Regions from separate parts of the Rhizobium sp. WYCCWR 11128 genome, predicted to be linked through region 3. Evidence: predicted binding sites of a transcription regulator. Region 3 holds the regulator's gene; each other region holds the start of a gene.
The links. The regulator HrcA, encoded in region 3, represses chaperone genes, less so after heat shock. The targets are predictions, from matches to a motif close to GTTAGCACTCNCNNNNNGNGAGTGCTAAC.

Region 1 (4,209 bases), 530 kb from region 3:
TCGCATGTCGGTGGGCGGAGAAAGACGTGGGCAACGTAAGCCTGGCGCAAGCTTCGCGCCTGGGGCTGCAGTAGAGAGCCGGGCAAACGTTTCATCGGCTATGCCAATCGGTCCTACCGCACGTCGAATCGCTTTGGTCAAAAGAAAAGGGCGACCCGAGGGCCGCCCTTCCTGTTCCGGATGCCGGAATGGTAGTCAGTGATGGCTTTCGCCGATCACATCATGTCCATTCCGCCCATTCCGCCCATTCCGCCCGGCATGCCACCGCCAGCCGATTCTTTCTTCGGCAGTTCGGCAATCATGGCTTCGGTGGTGATCAGCAGCGATGCGACAGAAGCAGCGTTCTGCAGCGCCGTGCGAACGACCTTGAGCGGGTCGACGATACCCATGGCGATCATGTCGCCATATTCGGACGTCTGGGCGTTGTAGCCGTAGTTGTCTTCGTTCTTGTCGAGGACCTTGCCGACAACGATCGAGGCTTCGTCGCCTGCGTTTTCAGCGATCTGACGAACGAGCGACTGCAGGGCGCGGCGAACGATGTTGATGCCGGCTTCCTGGTCGTCGTTTGCACCCTTGACGGTGATCTTCGTGGAGGAGCGGAGCAGAGCGATACCGCCGCCGGGGACGATGCCTTCCTGAACAGCAGCGCGGGTCGCGTTGAGCGCGTCGTCGATGCGGTCCTTCTTTTCCTTCACTTCGACTTCCGTCGAGCCGCCGACGCGGATGACGGCAACGCCGCCAGCGAGCTTGGCAAGACGTTCCTGCAGCTTCTCGCGGTCGTAGTCCGAAGTGGTTTCTTCGATCTGCGCCTTGATCTGGGCAACACGGCCTTCGATGTCGGTCTTGGCGCCCGAACCGTCGACGATCGTCGTGTTTTCCTTGGAGATCGAAACCTTCTTGGCACGGCCGAGCATGTCGAGCGTGACGGATTCGAGCTTGATGCCGAGGTCTTCGGAGATGACAGTGCCGCCGGTCAGGATGGCGATGTCTTCGAGCATGGCCTTGCGGCGATCGCCGAAGCCAGGAGCCTTGACGGCAGCAATCTTCAGGCCGCCGCGCAGCTTGTTGACGACGAGCGTAGCAAGAGCTTCGCCTTCGACGTCTTCAGCGACGATGAGGAGCGGCTTGCCGGTCTGGACGACAGCTTCGAGAACCGGGAGCATCGACTGCAGGTTCGAGAGCTTCTTCTCGTGAAGGAGAATGAAGACGTCTTCGAGGTCGGCGATCATCTTTTCCGGGTTGGTCACGAAGTAGGGGCTGAGGTAGCCGCGGTCGAACTGCATGCCTTCGACGACTTCGAGTTCGGTTTCGGCGGTCTTTGCTTCTTCAACCGTGATGACGCCTTCGTTGCCGACTTTCTGCATGGCTTCAGCAATGTCGAGACCGACCTGCTTGTCGCCATTGGCCGAAATCGTGCCGACCTGTGCAACTTCTTCCGAAGTCGAGATCTTCTTGGCCTTGGCCTGGAGATCCTTCACGACGTCGGCGACAGCAAGATCGATGCCGCGCTTCAGGTCCATCGGGTTCATGCCGGCTGCAACGGCCTTGTTGCCTTCGCGAACGATCGCCTGGGCAAGAACGGTAGCCGTCGTGGTGCCGTCGCCGGCGATGTCGTTGGTCTTCGAAGCAACTTCGCGGACCATCTGGGCGCCCATGTTTTCGAACTTGTCTTCGAGTTCGATTTCCTTGGCGACCGAAACGCCGTCCTTGGTGATGCGCGGCGCGCCGAAGGACTTGTCGATGATGACGTTACGGCCCTTCGGGCCGAGCGTGACCTTCACTGCATCGGCGAGAATGTCGACGCCGCGCAGCATCTTTTCGCGCGCGGTGCGGCCAAACTTGATTTCTTTAGATGCCATATTCTTAACTCCTGAATTCGAGTTGTTCGGGCAAAAGGCCCGTCAGCCATTTCGGGAAAGCAGGTCGGCCGATCAGCCGATGATGCCCATGATGTCGGCTTCCTTCATGATCAGAAGGTCTTCGCCGTCGATCTTGACTTCGGTGCCGGACCACTTGCCGAACAGGATGCGGTCGCCAGCCTTGACGTCGAGTGCGACGACCTTGCCGGACTCATCGCGCGCGCCGGAGCCGACGGCGACGATTTCGCCTTCCTGCGGCTTTTCCTTGGCGGTATCGGGAATGATGATGCCGCCCTTGGTCTTGGCTTCGGACTCAACGCGGCGAACAACGACGCGGTCGTGAAGGGGGCGGAAGTTGGTGCTTGCCATTGTCTAATCCCTCGATCGAATGACATTCGCGGACCGGAGTGGCCCACATGGATAGATGTTAGCACTCCCTTGCGGTGAGTGCTAGCGACGAGCATTTAGGGATGGCTCCGAGAGGAGTCAATGAGAGCAATCACGAATTTTTGTGCCGGAATTGTGAAGAGGCTGGAGAATAGTACGAGATTGCGGCCGAAACCCGGGTGCTGCCGAACTTTGCCGAACTCGTCCGCCGTCAGCGATCTGCCGCTTCGCGATAATCATCAAAACCCTTTGCCCATCCGCTTCGCCGGATCGCCGTTCAAGCTCCTCGCATTGGTCCGGCAGCGAAGAAAATGCCTTGCCATCGCCTTGCGCCTTTGCAATGTCACCGGTGACTGAAGCAAATCGGGAAATCGGAATGGCCAAGCGGATAGAAAACTTCTCGGAGATATCAGGTCACTATGATGTGGTGCTCTGCGATGTCTGGGGCGTCGTTCACAACGGCGTCGATCCGTTCCCGAAGGCGGCCGCAGCCCTTGAAGCGGCACGCGAAAGCGGCCTCGCCGTTGTCCTTATCACCAATTCACCGCGCCTTTCCTGGCAGGTGGTCGAGCAGTTGCGCCAGATCGGCGTTCCCGACAGCGCCTATGACAGGATCGTCACCTCGGGCGACGTCACGCGCGGTTTGATCGCAGAGGGGCCGAAGACCGTCTTTCTGCTCGGCCCCGAGCGCGACAAGGCGCTTCTCGAAGGCATTGGCGTCGAGCGCCGGCCGGCCGGCGAAGCGCTATCGCTCGTCTGCACCGGCTTTTTCGACGACGAGACGGAGAAGCCGGAGGACTACACCGATATGCTTCTCGATTTCAAAGCTCGCGACGTGCCGATGATCTGCGCCAATCCCGACCTCATCGTCGAGCGTGGCCATCGCATCATCCCCTGCGCCGGCGCCATGGCCGCCTATTACGAGCAGCTCGGCGGCAGCACCCGCATCGCCGGCAAGCCGCACCGGCCGATCTACGAGGCGACGCTAGCGGCTGCCCGCGAGCTTAGCGGCGATTTCCCGGTCGAGCGTGTGCTGGCGATCGGCGATGGCATGCCGACCGATGTGCGCGGCGCCTTGAATTACGGCCTCGACCTCCTCTACATCAGCGGCGGTATCCACGCTAAGGAATATACTCTCAACGGTGAAACCGACGAGGCGATCCTCAACGCCTATCTCGAACGGGAAAACGCCGCGCCGAAGTGGTGGATGCCCCGCCTTGCATGAGACACGCCTTGCATGAAGAGAAGCCAGCCGATGACCGTCTTCCACCGCAATGAAACCCGGGAACCCCTACCCGCCCATCTGAAGGGCGGCGTCATTGCCATCGGCAATTTCGACGGCGTGCACCGAGGCCATCAATCGGTGCTGAACCGGGCGCTCGAGATCTCCAAGGCGCGCGGTATCCCCGCGTTGGTGCTGACCTTCGAGCCGCATCCGCGCACGGTCTTCCGGCCGCAGACACCGGTCTTCCGCCTGACGCCGGCGCCGCTGAAGGCCCGTATCCTGGAAACGCTGGGCTTCAGCGCCGTCATCGAATATCCTTTCGACTACGAGTTCTCGCAGCGCTCGGCCGATGATTTCATCCACTCGATCCTGAAGGATTGGCTCGGCGCCTCCGAAGTCGTCACCGGCTTCGATTTCCATTTCGGCCGCGGCCGCGAGGGCGGTCCCGCCTTCCTGATGAATGCCGGCCATACCTACGGCTTCGGCGTCACCCTGATCGATGCTTTCCGCGACGAAAACGCCGATGTCGTCTCTTCGAGCCATATCCGCGCGCTCCTGAAGGAGGGCAATGTCAGCGAAGTCGCCGGCATGCTCGGTTACCGCTATACGGTGGAGGCTGAGGTGATCGATGGCGAAAAGCTCGGCCGGCAGCTGGGTTTTCCCACGGCCAACATGCGCCTGCCGCCGGAGGTCGATCTTGCCGCCGGCATCTACGCCGTCCGCTTCCGCCGCCAGGAC
Region 2 (4,209 bases), on a different contig from region 3:
GCGAGAAGCGTCTTGGACGGCTGGTAACTGTCGAAACGCTGGGTAATCGATGTCTTGCTGCTGCTCTGTACGGACATTGGAATTCTCCCTGTCTGTTATTCGGGTTGTGCCGTCCGGCGACGCCGGAACGGTCACGCTGGCCTCAGTATCCCATAGCGCCCATGCCGCCATTTCCGGCAGCAGGCGCAGAATCTTTCGCGGGAATGTCGGCGATCATCACCTCGGCGGTGATCAGCAGCGCCGCGATCGAACCAGCGTCCTGCAGAGCGGTGCGCACGACCTTGGCAGGATCGACGATGCCGGCCTCGATCATATCGACATAGGTCTCCGTCTGTGCGTCGAAGCCCTGATTGTGATCATTGCTGTCGGCGAGTTTGCCGACGACGATGGAGCCTTCGAACCCGGCATTGTCGGCGATCTGCCGGATCGGGGCTTCGAGCGCCCTCAGCACGATCGAGATGCCCGCCGTCACGTCGGCGTTCTCCCCGGTCAGGCCCATGAGCGCCGACTTGGCGCGCAACAGTGCCACGCCGCCGCCGGGCACGATGCCCTCTTCGACCGCCGCACGGGTGGCATTCAGCGCATCGTCGATGCGGTCCTTCTTTTCCTTGACCTCCGTCTCGGTCGCGCCACCGACGCGGATGACCGCGACGCCGCCGGCGAGTTTCGCCAGGCGTTCCTGCAGTTTTTCCTTGTCGTAGTCGGAGGTGGTGTCCTCGATCTGCGCCTTGATCTGCTGGATGCGCGCCTGGATGGCCGCTTTGTCGCCGGAGCCGTCGATGATCGTGGTGCTTTCCTTGTCGATCAGCACGCGCTTGGCGTGGCCGAGCATATCGAGCGTGACGTTCTCGAGCTTGATGCCGAGATCCTCGGAAATCATCTGGCCGGCGGTCAGCACGGCAATGTCTTCGAGCATCGCCTTGCGGCGATCGCCGAAGCCCGGTGCCTTGACGGCGGCGACCTTCAGGCCGCCGCGCAGCTTGTTGACGACAAGCGTCGCCAGCGCCTCGCCTTCGACGTCCTCCGAGATGAGGAGCAGCGGTTTGCCGGTCTGTACGACGGCTTCCAGGATCGGCAGCATCGCCTGCAGGCTGCCGAGTTTCTTCTCGTGAACGAGGATATAGGGTTCCTCCAGTTCCACGCGCATCTTCTCGGCATTGGTGACGAAATAGGGCGAGAGATAGCCACGATCGAACTGCATGCCCTCGACGACATCGAGTTCGGTCTCGGCGGTTCGCGCCTCTTCGACTGTTATGACGCCCTCATTGCCGACCTTGTCCATCGCACTGGCGATCATCTCGCCGATGGCGGCGTCGCCATTGGCGGCAATGGTGCCGACCTGCGCGATCTCGCCTGATGACTTGACCTTCATCGCCCTCGCCTTGATTTCCTTGACGACGGCGATAACGGCGAGATCGATGCCGCGCCTCAGATCCATCGGGTTCATGCCGGCAGCGACGAGCTTTGCGCCTTCGCGGAAGATGGAGGCGGCGAGCACCGTTGCCGTCGTCGTGCCGTCGCCGGCAAGGTCATTGGTCTTCGAAGCCACCTCGCGCACCATTTGCGCGCCCATGTTTTCGAACTTGTCTTCGAGCTCGATCTCCTTGGCGACGCTGACGCCGTCCTTGGTAATGCGCGGTGCGCCATAGGCCTTGTCGATGACGACGTTGCGACCCTTCGGGCCAAGCGTCACCTTGACGGCATTGTTGAGCAATTCGACGCCGCGCAGCAGGCGGTCGCGCGCGTCGGTGGAGAACCTGATTTCCTTGGCAGACATGATATTTCTTCCCAGTTCGGTCTTGAGTTGCGGGTCACAAATTCGACCCTCAGGCGGCTTTGCCGGCGGCCGCTTCGGTCTTTTCGACGATGCCCATGATGTCGGTCTCCTTCATGATCAAAAGGGTTTCGCCATCGATCGTGACCTCGCTCCCCGACCATTTTCCAAACAGAATGAGATCGCCGACCTCGACATCGAGCGGGACGAGATTACCGCCTTTGTCGCGCAGGCCCGGGCCGACTGCGACCACTTCGCCTTGCTGCGGCTTCTCCTTGGCGGTGTCTGGAATGATGATCCCGCCCTTGGATTTGACATCGCCTTCCGCACGTCGAATGACGACGCGGTCGTGAAGTGAACGGAATTTCATAGAGGTCTTTCTGCTGCCGGCGCGTAGGGCGGCTGCAATTCATAAATAGCACTCGTGGCACTCGATTGATAGGAGTGCCAAGAAATATTGTTCACGCGGGGAATTTCTTTAAAAATTCAGGAAATCAATTTGAGCGGATATTTTGTAATAATCAGGAAATGAATAGAATTTTCACGCCATCGCGCTCAATTTTATTTAACGTGTCGTTGAGTTAATTTAGCGTTTTTCATAGATAAATCCGAATTATCTTGATTTAAACTCAATCGAGGCGCAATGATAGGTCTCGTCGATTTGGCCGACTTGGCTTCGCGGTGTCAGAGACCTACGACCCGCCATCACCACTGAATTTTCGATAGCAATCTATGACGTCGTTCCGGCGTTGATTTCGCCTATTCCGATCCGGAATGAGCTTGGCGCTGACCGCGGATGTACCGGCAGCATCGAGTTCGTCCGGTTCGGATCTCAACGATACAGGAAACGCATCGGTGTCTTCCTGCAGAGGCCTCAGCCGTGACCAGTCGCACCACACAAACCGTCGTCCGCTTTTCATCCCCGTTCCGGCTGCCCGGTTTCGACGGGGCGCAGCCAGCCGGAGAATACCGCGTCGATTATGACGAGGAATTGATCGACAGCGTTTCCAGGCTTGCCTGGCGACGGGTCGGCGCCTTCATCCACCTGCCGGCGATCGCCACGCAGAGTTCGACGCAGCAGATGATGCCTATCCCCCTGTCAGCTCTCGAAACCGCGCTCGAAAAGGACCACAAACCGTCATGACCGCTACGCGCATCCCGCAACGCAATGGACGCTCGATCCGGCGCGAGGCAGCAACGCATATCTTCAAAGTGGGGCAGACTGTCCGAGTGAAGGACGGGTTCCTGGTCGTTCCCTCGAAGCTCCCCGACACATACCGCATTACCGCCACGCTTCCTCCGAGAGGAAATGTGCTGCAATACCGCATCCGCAGCGACGATGAACGTCATGAGCGCGTCGCGACGGAAGACAGTCTGGAACTGGTAAACCTATCGCCCGCCGGCAGCGGCGCAACACTGATCGAGAGGACGTTTGGCCATGGCCACGGCCCGAATGACGAAAGGTTGACATCGTGAACAGCCATGAAGACGAAGCCGAACGAAGACGGAATGCCTTTGCCGTCGGCACATGGGAAAACAAATGTGGCGCTTCCGGCCGCTACTCCATGGAGATCGAACACGACCGCCGGATCGAATCCGCCCGTTCGTCGACCGTCTATCGTGTCTCAGCAAACGTTCCAGTGCATGCCGACCATGCCGTGATCGGCAAGAGCCGTTCGCAGGCCGGGAAAGACATGATGTCCTTCAATCTTCTCAACATAGGATACCGGAAGGAATGGCTGAGGCTGTCGGACGCCGCCCGGAGTGAGACCCCGCCGGTTCAACCATGGCGCTAGCCTTTCTGAACCAAAGCCGCAGCTTCGATGCGGCGAGAAATGCTGTGCGCTTCGTCGGCCATGACGGCATGTTCCAGGTGTTGTTCTTCATCGAGGTTGGCGCGCTGGCGAAATCCGACATGACATTGCAAAGAACCGAACCCTCGGAAACGAGGTGGCTTTCGGCGTTCGACGCCCTGCGCAACTCCATTCAGGACGTGGCACACAAAGCCTATTCCTACCGCCGCCGCGCCTTCTATACTCTAACTGCGGCGGATTTCCGCTAAGCGGATCCGGACGCGCGGGAACGCTCCATGTTGATCCGTTACGGCTATGAAATCACGCTGACCTGCCCGCAGCCGACCGCATTGGTATGCCTGTTGTCGGTACATGATGATCGTGCGGCCGACATCAGAATTCCGGAAACGGTCTTCACCACCCCTGATGTTCCAACTTCGACTTATCGCGACCTCTTCGGTAACCGGTGTCTTCGGCTGGTTGCCCCGGCGGGCGACCTGACCATATGGGGCGATGCGACGATCGAAGACGACGGCGAACCGGACAGGTCGCTGCCAGGCGCCAGGGAACTCCCGGTTTCGGAGTTGCCGGATGATTGCCTCGTCTACCTGATGGGCAGTCGCTATTGCGAGACGGATCGTC
Region 3 (4,209 bases):
CGCTCGGGCCGCTCACCAATATCGGCATGGCCTTCCAGAAGGCGCCCGACATCGTCCCCCGCATCCGCGAGCTGGTGATGATGGGCGGCGGCTTCTTCGAGGGCGGCAACATCACGCCGGCAGCCGAATTCAACATCTATGTCGATCCCGAGGCCGCCGATATTGTCTTCCGCTCAGGCGTTCCGATCGTGATGATGCCGCTTGACGTGACGCATCAATTGCTGACCCGCAAGGACCGGGTGAAGCGCATGGCCGAAATCGGCACGGCGCCGGCAAAGGCCATGGTCGAGATGCTGGAATTCTTCGAGCGGTTCGACATCGAGAAATACGGTTCCGACGGCGGACCGCTGCACGACCCGACCGTTGTCGCCTACCTGCTGAAGCAGGAGCTTTTCCAGGGCCGGGACTGCAATGTCGAGATCGAGGTCCAGTCCGAACTTACCGTCGGCATGACGGTCGTCGACTGGTGGCACGTGACCGAGCGCAAGCGCAATGCCAGGGTCATGCGCCATGTCGATGCGGACGGCTTCTTCGATCTGCTGATCGAACGCTTCGCCCGCATCTAAAACTTCGATTTCCCTTCCTCGCGAGGAGGAAAGGAAACGATCTCAGGCGTCTTTTTCGTCGAAGACAGAGTTGGTTTCGGCTTCGGCCGGCTTCGGACCGCCCTTGGCGACACCGACCATGGCCGGGCGCAGCACGCGCTCGCCAATGGTGAAGCCGGCCTGCACGACCTGGACGACCGTGTTATTCGGCACGTCCGGGTTCGGCACCTCGAACATCGCCTGATGGAAATTCGGATCGAACTTCTGGCCGACCGGCTCCAGCTTGCGAACGCCATGGCGCTCGAGAGCCGACAGCATGGCGCGCTCGGTCATCTCGACACCCTCGATCAGCGTGCTCAGGCCGGCATCGGCCGCAGCCCTGGTCTCCGGAGGGATGGCATCGAGCGCGCGACGCAGATTGTCGGACACGGCGAGCATGTCGCGCGCAAAGCCGGCGACGGAATAGGACTTGGCATCCTTCACTTCGCGCTCGGTGCGGCGGCGCAGATTGTCCATCTCGGCAGCAAGGCGCAGATAGCGGTCACGCAGTTCGCCGTTTTCGGCTTTCAGAAGCTCGATCGGGTCCGGCTGGGCGGGCTCTTGCTGCGCAGTTTCGTTCTCGACGTAGGCGGCAGCGTCGGCTGCGGCATCGGCCGCAGTTGCGTCAGGTCCGTTTTTCGTCGTGTCATCGGTCATGACGGTCTCCGGTTGGTGTCTTCAGATGCGCCCGATATCGAGGTTTGACCGAAAAAAATCAAGTCTGCGTGACAAAGAAGCGAAAATTCCGCGTGACTGATAGCTGCGCGTCAAAGCTGATTGCGCGAAAGGCGGGAGACGAGCTGGGCTGTGTAGTCCACCATCGGCACGATGCGCGAATAATTGAGCCGCGTCGGGCCGATGACGCCGACGGCACCGACGATGCGATCGTCGTCGTCACGATAGGGCGCGACGATGAGCGACGAGCCGGACAGCGAGAAGAGCTTGTTTTCCGAACCGATGAAGATGCGCACGCCCGAACCGCTTTCGGCGAGATTGAGGATCTCGATCAGGCTGTCCTTCTTCTCGAGATCGTCGAACAGCAGGCGCAGCCGGTCGAGATCCTCGGCGCCGGCGAGGCCTTCGAGCAGGTTGGCGCGGCCGCGGATGATCAGCTGCGTGGGCTTTCCCTCGTCCGGGCTGCCGGCCCAGACAGCAATGCCGCGCTCGACCAGATCGCGTGACAGGGCATCGAGCTCGTGACGGACGTCGTCCTTCAACCGGCTTAACTGTTTGCGAAGCTCCGGCAGGGTCTGGCCGGACATATGGGCATTGAGAAAATTCGCAGCTTCCGTCAGCTGCGAGGAGGTGACGCCCGCCGGCAGCTCGATGATGCGATTTTCCACCTGATCATGGTCGCCGACGAGCACGGCCAGCGCCTTTGTCGGTTCGAGCCGGATGAACTCGACATGTTTCAGCACCGGATCGCTTTTCGAGGTGATGACGAGGCCGGCGCCGCGCGAAATGCCGGATAACATGCGGCTTGCCTCGTTCATCATCGATTCGACGGGATTGCCGCCACTTTCGACCCGCACCTGGCGGTCGATGTTGGCGCGCTCCTCGGCCGAGAGATCGCCGACCTGCATGAAGGCGTCGACGAAGAAGCGCAGGCCGATCTGGGTCGGCAACCGGCCGGCGCTGACATGCGGCGAATAGATCAGGCCGAGCTCTTCGAGATCGCTCATGACATTGCGCACCGAGGCCGGCGACAGCGACATCGGCAGGATACGGGACAGGTTGCGTGAACCGAGCGGCTCGCCGCTTTCCAGATAACCTTCGACGATGCGACGAAAAATTTCCCTGGAGCGCTCGTCCAGCGCAGCTACGGCATCCGAAACCGACGTCGACCTGATGCCCATGAAGCTTTCGAACCCGTGCTGATGATACTTCCCGAAAAGTAAGTCAAACTCACACCCGTGGCAAAAGGGAATTTGCAAATGAGCGCCGCCAATCGTAGAAGCGGTCAAATAAACCCCAGGAGATAAGAATGCGGCCTTCAGGCAGAAAAATCGACCAGATGCGCAAGGTCTCGTTCGAGCGCAATTTTTCCAAGCATGCGGAAGGCTCCTGCCTGGTGAAGTTCGGCGACACGCATGTGCTCTGCACGGCGAGCCTCGAAGAAAAGACGCCGCCATGGCTGCGCAATACCGGCAAGGGCTGGGTCACGGCCGAATACGGCATGCTGCCGCGGGCGACCGGCGAACGCATGAAGCGCGAAGCCGCCGCCGGCAAGCAGGGCGGCCGCACCCAGGAAATCCAGCGGCTGATCGGTCGGTCGCTGCGCGCCGTCGTCGACCTGCAGGCGCTCGGCGAGCGGCAGATCACGCTCGATTGCGACGTCATCCAGGCCGATGGCGGCACGCGGACCGCCTCGATCACCGGTGGCTGGATCGCGCTTTACGACTGCCTGAAATGGATGGAAAGCCGCAACATGATCAAGGTCGACCGGGTCCTCAAGGATCACGTCGCCGCCATCTCCTGCGGTATCTTCGCCAGCCAGCCGGTGATCGATCTCGATTACCTCGAGGATTCCTCGGCCGAGACCGATGCGAATTTCGTCATGACGGGCACCGGCGGGATCGTCGAGATCCAGGGCACGGCCGAAGGCACGCCGTTCAGCGAGGGCGAATTCACCTCGCTGATGCAGCTTGCCAGGAACGGCATCGGCGAACTCGTGGCGCTGCAGAAGCAAGCCGTCGAAGGATGAACCCCATGCTGGAAGGCATGTTGGAAACAGCGCTCTATGCGCGGGATCTCGATAAGGCCGAGACGTTCTACGAAGACGTTCTCGGGCTTGAAAAGATCGCCCGCGCCGCCAACCGGCATGTCTTCTTCCGCTGCGGTCCGGGCGTTCTCCTGATCTTCAATCCCGAGGAAACGGTAAAGCCGCCAGCGTCTGAAGCACTGCAGGTGCCGCCGCACGGCACGAGCGGCCAGGGCCATGCCTGTTTCCGGGTGTCCGGCCGCAATATCGATGCCATGGCCGAGCGGCTGACCGCGGCGGGCGTTGCGATCGAATCCGAAGTGCACTGGCCGAACGGCGGCCGTTCGATCTATTTCCGCGATCCTGATGGCAACAGCCTGGAATGCGCGGAGGCTAAAATCTGGGGCATCGAACAGGATATCTGAATGCGCAAGCTTGAAACGAAGACCATCGTCGTCGCCAGCCACAATGCCGGCAAGATCCGCGAGATCCAGGAATTGATCGGGCCGCTCGGCTTCACCGCCAAATCGGCCGCCGAGCTGAATTTCGTCGAACCGGATGAGACGGGCACGAGCTTCGAGGAGAATGCGACGATCAAGGCGGTCGCCTCGGCCAATGCCGCCGGCATGCCGGCGCTGTCGGACGATTCCGGGCTGGTGGTCGATGCACTCGGCGGCGATCCCGGTGTCTACACCGCCAATTGGGCGGAGAGGGCAGACGGCACGCGCGATTTCGACATGGCGATGGCCAAGGTGGAAAAGGCGCTGCAGGACGCGGGCGCGACAAAGCCGGAACAGCGCACGGCGCGTTTCATCAGCGTGCTCTGCCTTGCCTGGCCGGATGGGCATACGGAGCTGTTTCGCGGCGAGGTGGAAGGCAGCGTCGTCTGGCCGCCGCGCGGCACGCAGGGCTTCGGCTACGATC
Region 4 (4,209 bases), on a different contig from region 3:
AGATGCTGCATGGCGATTATGGCCCTTCGGTTTTTCTAATCTTCCGCGGGTAAGGCTTTTCGCCCGTCGTCATCTCGATGTCAGGGGCGGGAGCCACGGCGGCCTGGACAGGCCTCGCCCGCCGCCGATCGAGATCGCCACTCTCACCGGCGCCTTGAAGTAGCGCCGCATCATCCCTGTCGTCTTCATCGAGCAGATTCTGCAGCGTCTCATTCTCATCGTCGCCCGACAGTTCGTCGCAGGCTTGAAGCCAATGGCGCTGGTCGGCGCCATCCGGGCGGCCCTCGGCCTCCCAGATTTCGTAGGCGCGCTGGCGTATCTGCTCGTGCTTGTCTATCGCCATGATCTCCTCCAAGCGCACTGGGATGAGCCCTCCGAAGAGCGGCCCGGCCGCCTATCAGGGCGTGTTGATGGTTGGAAGAAAATCCTCCACCTGTTTGCGTTGATCCTTTGGAAGCGTCTCCACCCGTTCCTTCCAGAACCGTTCGGCCTCCGGCGGATCCTCGTCCCATTGGCGAACATCGGTGATATTGTCGTCAATCATGGATCGGCGGTGGCCGCCGAGGCTAAGATATTCCTTTGTAAGCTTCAGGCTTGGGGTTTCGGTTTCGGTATCACGATCTAATGCCGAGCTGGCGTTGCGTCGGGCAGTTTCCATTGCCCTTTTACGATCGGTCTCGGCCCGTTCTGTATCGGCGGACCGCGCATCGTCGGTGCCGCTCTCGGGCGGCACGCTGGATTTGAAAGTCGTCATGGATCACCTTTCGATGTTGTGATCCAATAACCTTCGCAAAGAGTGAGAGTTCCGCGTGGTTGGCGATTGATTTGAGCCGGCGACCGAGCCGCACCGCCCGGGCGGCAATCAATGAACGGCCATACTCACCATTCGATAGGGGTGCACGGCCTCGAATTGCGAGATCATCGCCGTCGCCTGCTGAAATACGAGCTCGGCATTTTCCGGATCATCACGGGCGAGTTCATCGGCGTTGCCGCGGATCGCTTCGGCCATGTTGTTGGAAAGTGCGGCAAACTGCGTGTTGCCTTCGACATAGGCCTCACGCGCCGTGTCCTCCAGCGTACGAGCGATATCGACGAGGATTTCCTCGCGTTCCTCGATACTGAGGTCTTTGATGATATTGGTCTTCTCTTCCATGTCACTCACTCCAAAAAGACGTGGGACGATGACCGAGCTCAAGTAAGCCTCGATCATCAAAGAGTTGGGAATGCCGAAATCCGGATTCAAGCCTCAATTCTGCTCGAACTCGCCTCCGGCACCACGCCGTCGCCTTCGTTATTCGAACGCGGGAGGCGATTTTCTGTTACCTGCCGGGCGTTAGCACTCACGAGCAGGTAGTGCCAATTTCTCTTCCATCACCTCTTGAATTGCAAAACCATCGAACCAAATCACTGTCGCAAGGCTCGCGCGCGAGCACCCGCCCGGATTGGTCATCCGGTCCGGCCAGGGAAACAAACGTCATCACTGTTTGTCGATGGAGGAAGACATGTCGTTCCGACCGCTTCATGACCGCATTCTCGTCCGCCGGGTCGATTCAGAGGAAAAGACCAAGGGCGGCATCATCATTCCCGACACCGCTAAGGAAAAACCGCAGGAAGGCGAAGTGATCGCCGTCGGCCCCGGCGCGCGCAACGAAGCCGGCCAGATCCAGGCGCTCGACGTCAGGCCCGGCGATCGCATCCTGTTCGGCAAATGGTCCGGCACCGAGATCAAGATCAATGGCGAAGACCTGCTGATCATGAAGGAAAGCGACGTGATGGGCATCATCGAGCCGCAGGGCGAAAAGAAGCAGGCCGCCTGAGATCCCTGCGGACGTCGTCAATGCTGGAGTGCTTCAGCTTTTCATGGAAAAAGCAGAACCGCTCCAACCTTTTATTTCAGACGCGATTCCAGATGGAAAACCGCGTCGCACTTTCCTGGAATTGCTCTGGCTGCCTATGAAGGAGTGAGGACATGGCTGCTAAAGAAATCAAATTCAGCACCGAAGCCCGCGAGAAGATGCTGCGTGGCGTCGACATCCTAGCCAACGCCGTGAAGGCGACCCTCGGCCCGAAAGGCCGCAACGTTGTGATCGAAAGATCTTTCGGCGCCCCGCGCATCACCAAGGACGGCGTTTCGGTCGCCAAGGAAATCGAACTCGAAGACAAGTTCGAAAACATGGGCGCCCAGATGGTCCGTGAAGTTGCTTCGAAGACCAGCGACGTCGCCGGCGACGGCACCACGACGGCAACGGTGCTGGCCCAGGCAATCGTCAAGGAGGGCGCCAAGGCGGTCACGTCGGGCATGAACCCGATGGACCTGAAACGCGGCATCGATCTTGCGGTCGCGGCCATCGTCGCGGAACTGAAGGCCAACGCCCGCAAGATCTCCAACAATTCCGAAATCGCCCAGGTCGGCACAATCTCCGCCAATGGCGATGCCGAAATCGGCCGCTTTTTAGCGGAAGCCATGGAAAGGGTCGGCAATGATGGCGTCATCACCGTCGAAGAAGCAAAGACCGCCGAAACCGAACTCGAAGTCGTCGAAGGCATGCAGTTCGACCGCGGCTATCTCAGCCCCTACTTCGTGACCAATGCCGACAAAATGCGGGTCGAGTTCGAGGACCCCTATATCCTCATCCACGAGAAGAAGCTCTCGAACCTGCAGTCGATGCTGCCGGTTCTCGAAGCTGTCGTCCAATCCAGCAAGCCGCTCCTCATCATCGCTGAAGACGTAGAAGGCGAAGCCCTCGCAACGCTCGTCGTCAACAAGCTGCGCGGTGGCCTGAAGATCGCGGCCGTCAAGGCGCCAGGCTTCGGCGACCGCCGCAAGGCCATGCTCGAAGACATCGCCATCCTGACCGCCGGCACCGTCATCTCTGAAGATCTCGGCATCAAGCTCGAATCCGTCACGCTCGACATGCTCGGCCGTGCCAAGAAAGTCTCGATCGAGAAGGAAAACACCACAATCGTCGATGGGTCAGGCGCCAAGTCCGACATCGAAGGCCGTGTGGCCCAGATCAAGGCCCAGATCGAAGAAACCACTTCGGACTACGACCGCGAGAAGCTGCAGGAACGTCTTGCCAAGCTCGCCGGCGGCGTTGCCGTCATCCGCGTCGGCGGCTCGACGGAAGTCGAAGTGAAGGAAAAGAAGGACCGCGTCGACGACGCGCTTCATGCAACCCGCGCGGCGGTTGAGGAAGGCATTCTGCCGGGCGGCGGCGTGGCGCTGCTGCGCGCCGTCAAGGCGCTCGACAATATCAAGACCGCCAATGGCGACCAGCGCGTCGGTGTCGACATCGTTCGCCGCGCGGTCGAGGCGCCGGCTCGCCAGATTGCCGAAAACGCCGGCGCGGAAGGCTCGGTCATCGTCGGCAAGCTGCGTGAGAAGAGCGAGTTTTCCTACGGCTGGAACGCTCAGACTGGCGAATATGGCGACCTCTATGTGCAGGGCGTCATCGATCCGGCCAAGGTGGTTCGCACCGCGCTGCAGGATGCGGCCTCCATCGCCGGTCTTCTCGTCACGACGGAAGCCATGATCGCCGACAAGCCCAAGAAGGACGCGCCGCCGCCAATGCCCGCCGGCCCCGGCATGGATTTCTAGAATGATCGCCCGCCCGCACCGCCGGGCGGGCCTTTCCCGAGGGAATAGAGATGGTTCAAACGATCAAAAACCGATCGCAGGTGCCGCTGGACTCCCGCGATCTTGAAACCTGCCAGCGCGTCTTCGACAGGCTGAGCACCGATTACGGGGTGGTAAGGAACAGCGACGAAGCCGAACGAATGGCGAGCATCATCATCGAGCTTTACCGGCAGGGCGTGCGCGACCCCGATCACCTGCAGTCAATGGTCGAGGCGGCCCGCGGCCTCTTCGAAACGAGCGAGCGCCCGCCTACTGCTCCGGGAATTTGACCATGGTGCCGCCACCGGTCGCCTGGTCCGTCGGGAAGACCTCTATCCTGGCGACGTCGACGAAGACGGGAAGCTCGATGGCATTCGAGATGATCGAGGCGATGTGAGAGGGCTGTATCGGACGGTAGCCGTCATAGAGCAGGGTCCGCGCCTGGTTGCCCTCCATTGCGGTTCGATAAAGCTCCGTCTGGACGCGGCCCGGCACCACCTCCGTCACACGAACCGAGGTCCCGAGCAGGTCGCAGCGCAGATTGTCGCAAAACAGGCTGAGCCCGGCCTTCGACGGGCCGTAGGCGGCCATGT

Region 1: groES (co-chaperone GroES) is a predicted target of HrcA. The motif match lies at 2,286-2,314, and genes of this name have one in related genera.
Region 2: HX898_RS22455 (co-chaperone GroES) is a predicted target of HrcA. The motif match lies at 2,198-2,226, and genes of this name have one in related genera.
Region 4: HX898_RS30925 (co-chaperone GroES) is a predicted target of HrcA. The motif match lies at 1,333-1,361, and genes of this name have one in related genera.

What each region holds. Positions count from the first base shown of each region.
Region 1 is NZ_JACCEZ010000002.1:895,241-899,449, forward strand. It holds gene groL (chaperonin GroEL) at 216-1,859, opposite strand; gene groES (co-chaperone GroES) at 1,932-2,228, opposite strand; gene HX898_RS12055 (hypothetical protein) at 2,346-2,630, opposite strand; gene HX898_RS12060 (TIGR01459 family HAD-type hydrolase) at 2,623-3,471, shown strand; gene HX898_RS12065 (bifunctional riboflavin kinase/FAD synthetase) at 3,502-4,209, shown strand, end outside.
Region 2 is NZ_JACCEZ010000007.1:302,264-306,472, reverse strand. It holds gene HX898_RS22465 (hypothetical protein) at 1-77, opposite strand, end outside; gene groL (chaperonin GroEL) at 143-1,777, opposite strand; gene HX898_RS22455 (co-chaperone GroES) at 1,827-2,144, opposite strand; gene HX898_RS33285 (hypothetical protein) at 2,655-2,918, shown strand; gene HX898_RS22445 (hypothetical protein) at 2,915-3,250, shown strand; gene HX898_RS22440 (hypothetical protein) at 3,247-3,570, shown strand; gene HX898_RS22435 (DUF1488 domain-containing protein) at 3,561-3,836, shown strand; gene HX898_RS22430 (transglutaminase family protein) at 3,864-4,209, shown strand, end outside.
Region 3 is NZ_JACCEZ010000002.1:360,289-364,497, reverse strand. It holds gene HX898_RS09425 (nucleoside hydrolase) at 1-566, shown strand, start outside; gene grpE (nucleotide exchange factor GrpE) at 609-1,241, opposite strand; gene hrcA (heat-inducible transcriptional repressor HrcA) at 1,352-2,440, opposite strand; gene rph (ribonuclease PH) at 2,569-3,288, shown strand; gene HX898_RS09405 (VOC family protein) at 3,285-3,710, shown strand; gene rdgB (RdgB/HAM1 family non-canonical purine NTP pyrophosphatase) at 3,711-4,209, shown strand, end outside.
Region 4 is NZ_JACCEZ010000016.1:109,173-113,381, reverse strand. It holds gene HX898_RS30945 (HD domain-containing protein) at 1-11, opposite strand, end outside; gene HX898_RS30940 (DUF2934 domain-containing protein) at 17-343, opposite strand; gene HX898_RS30935 (hypothetical protein) at 398-754, opposite strand; gene HX898_RS30930 (hypothetical protein) at 863-1,153, opposite strand; gene HX898_RS30925 (co-chaperone GroES) at 1,503-1,817, shown strand; gene groL (chaperonin GroEL) at 1,970-3,598, shown strand; gene HX898_RS30915 (hypothetical protein) at 3,649-3,906, shown strand; gene HX898_RS30910 (SDR family oxidoreductase) at 3,887-4,209, opposite strand, start outside.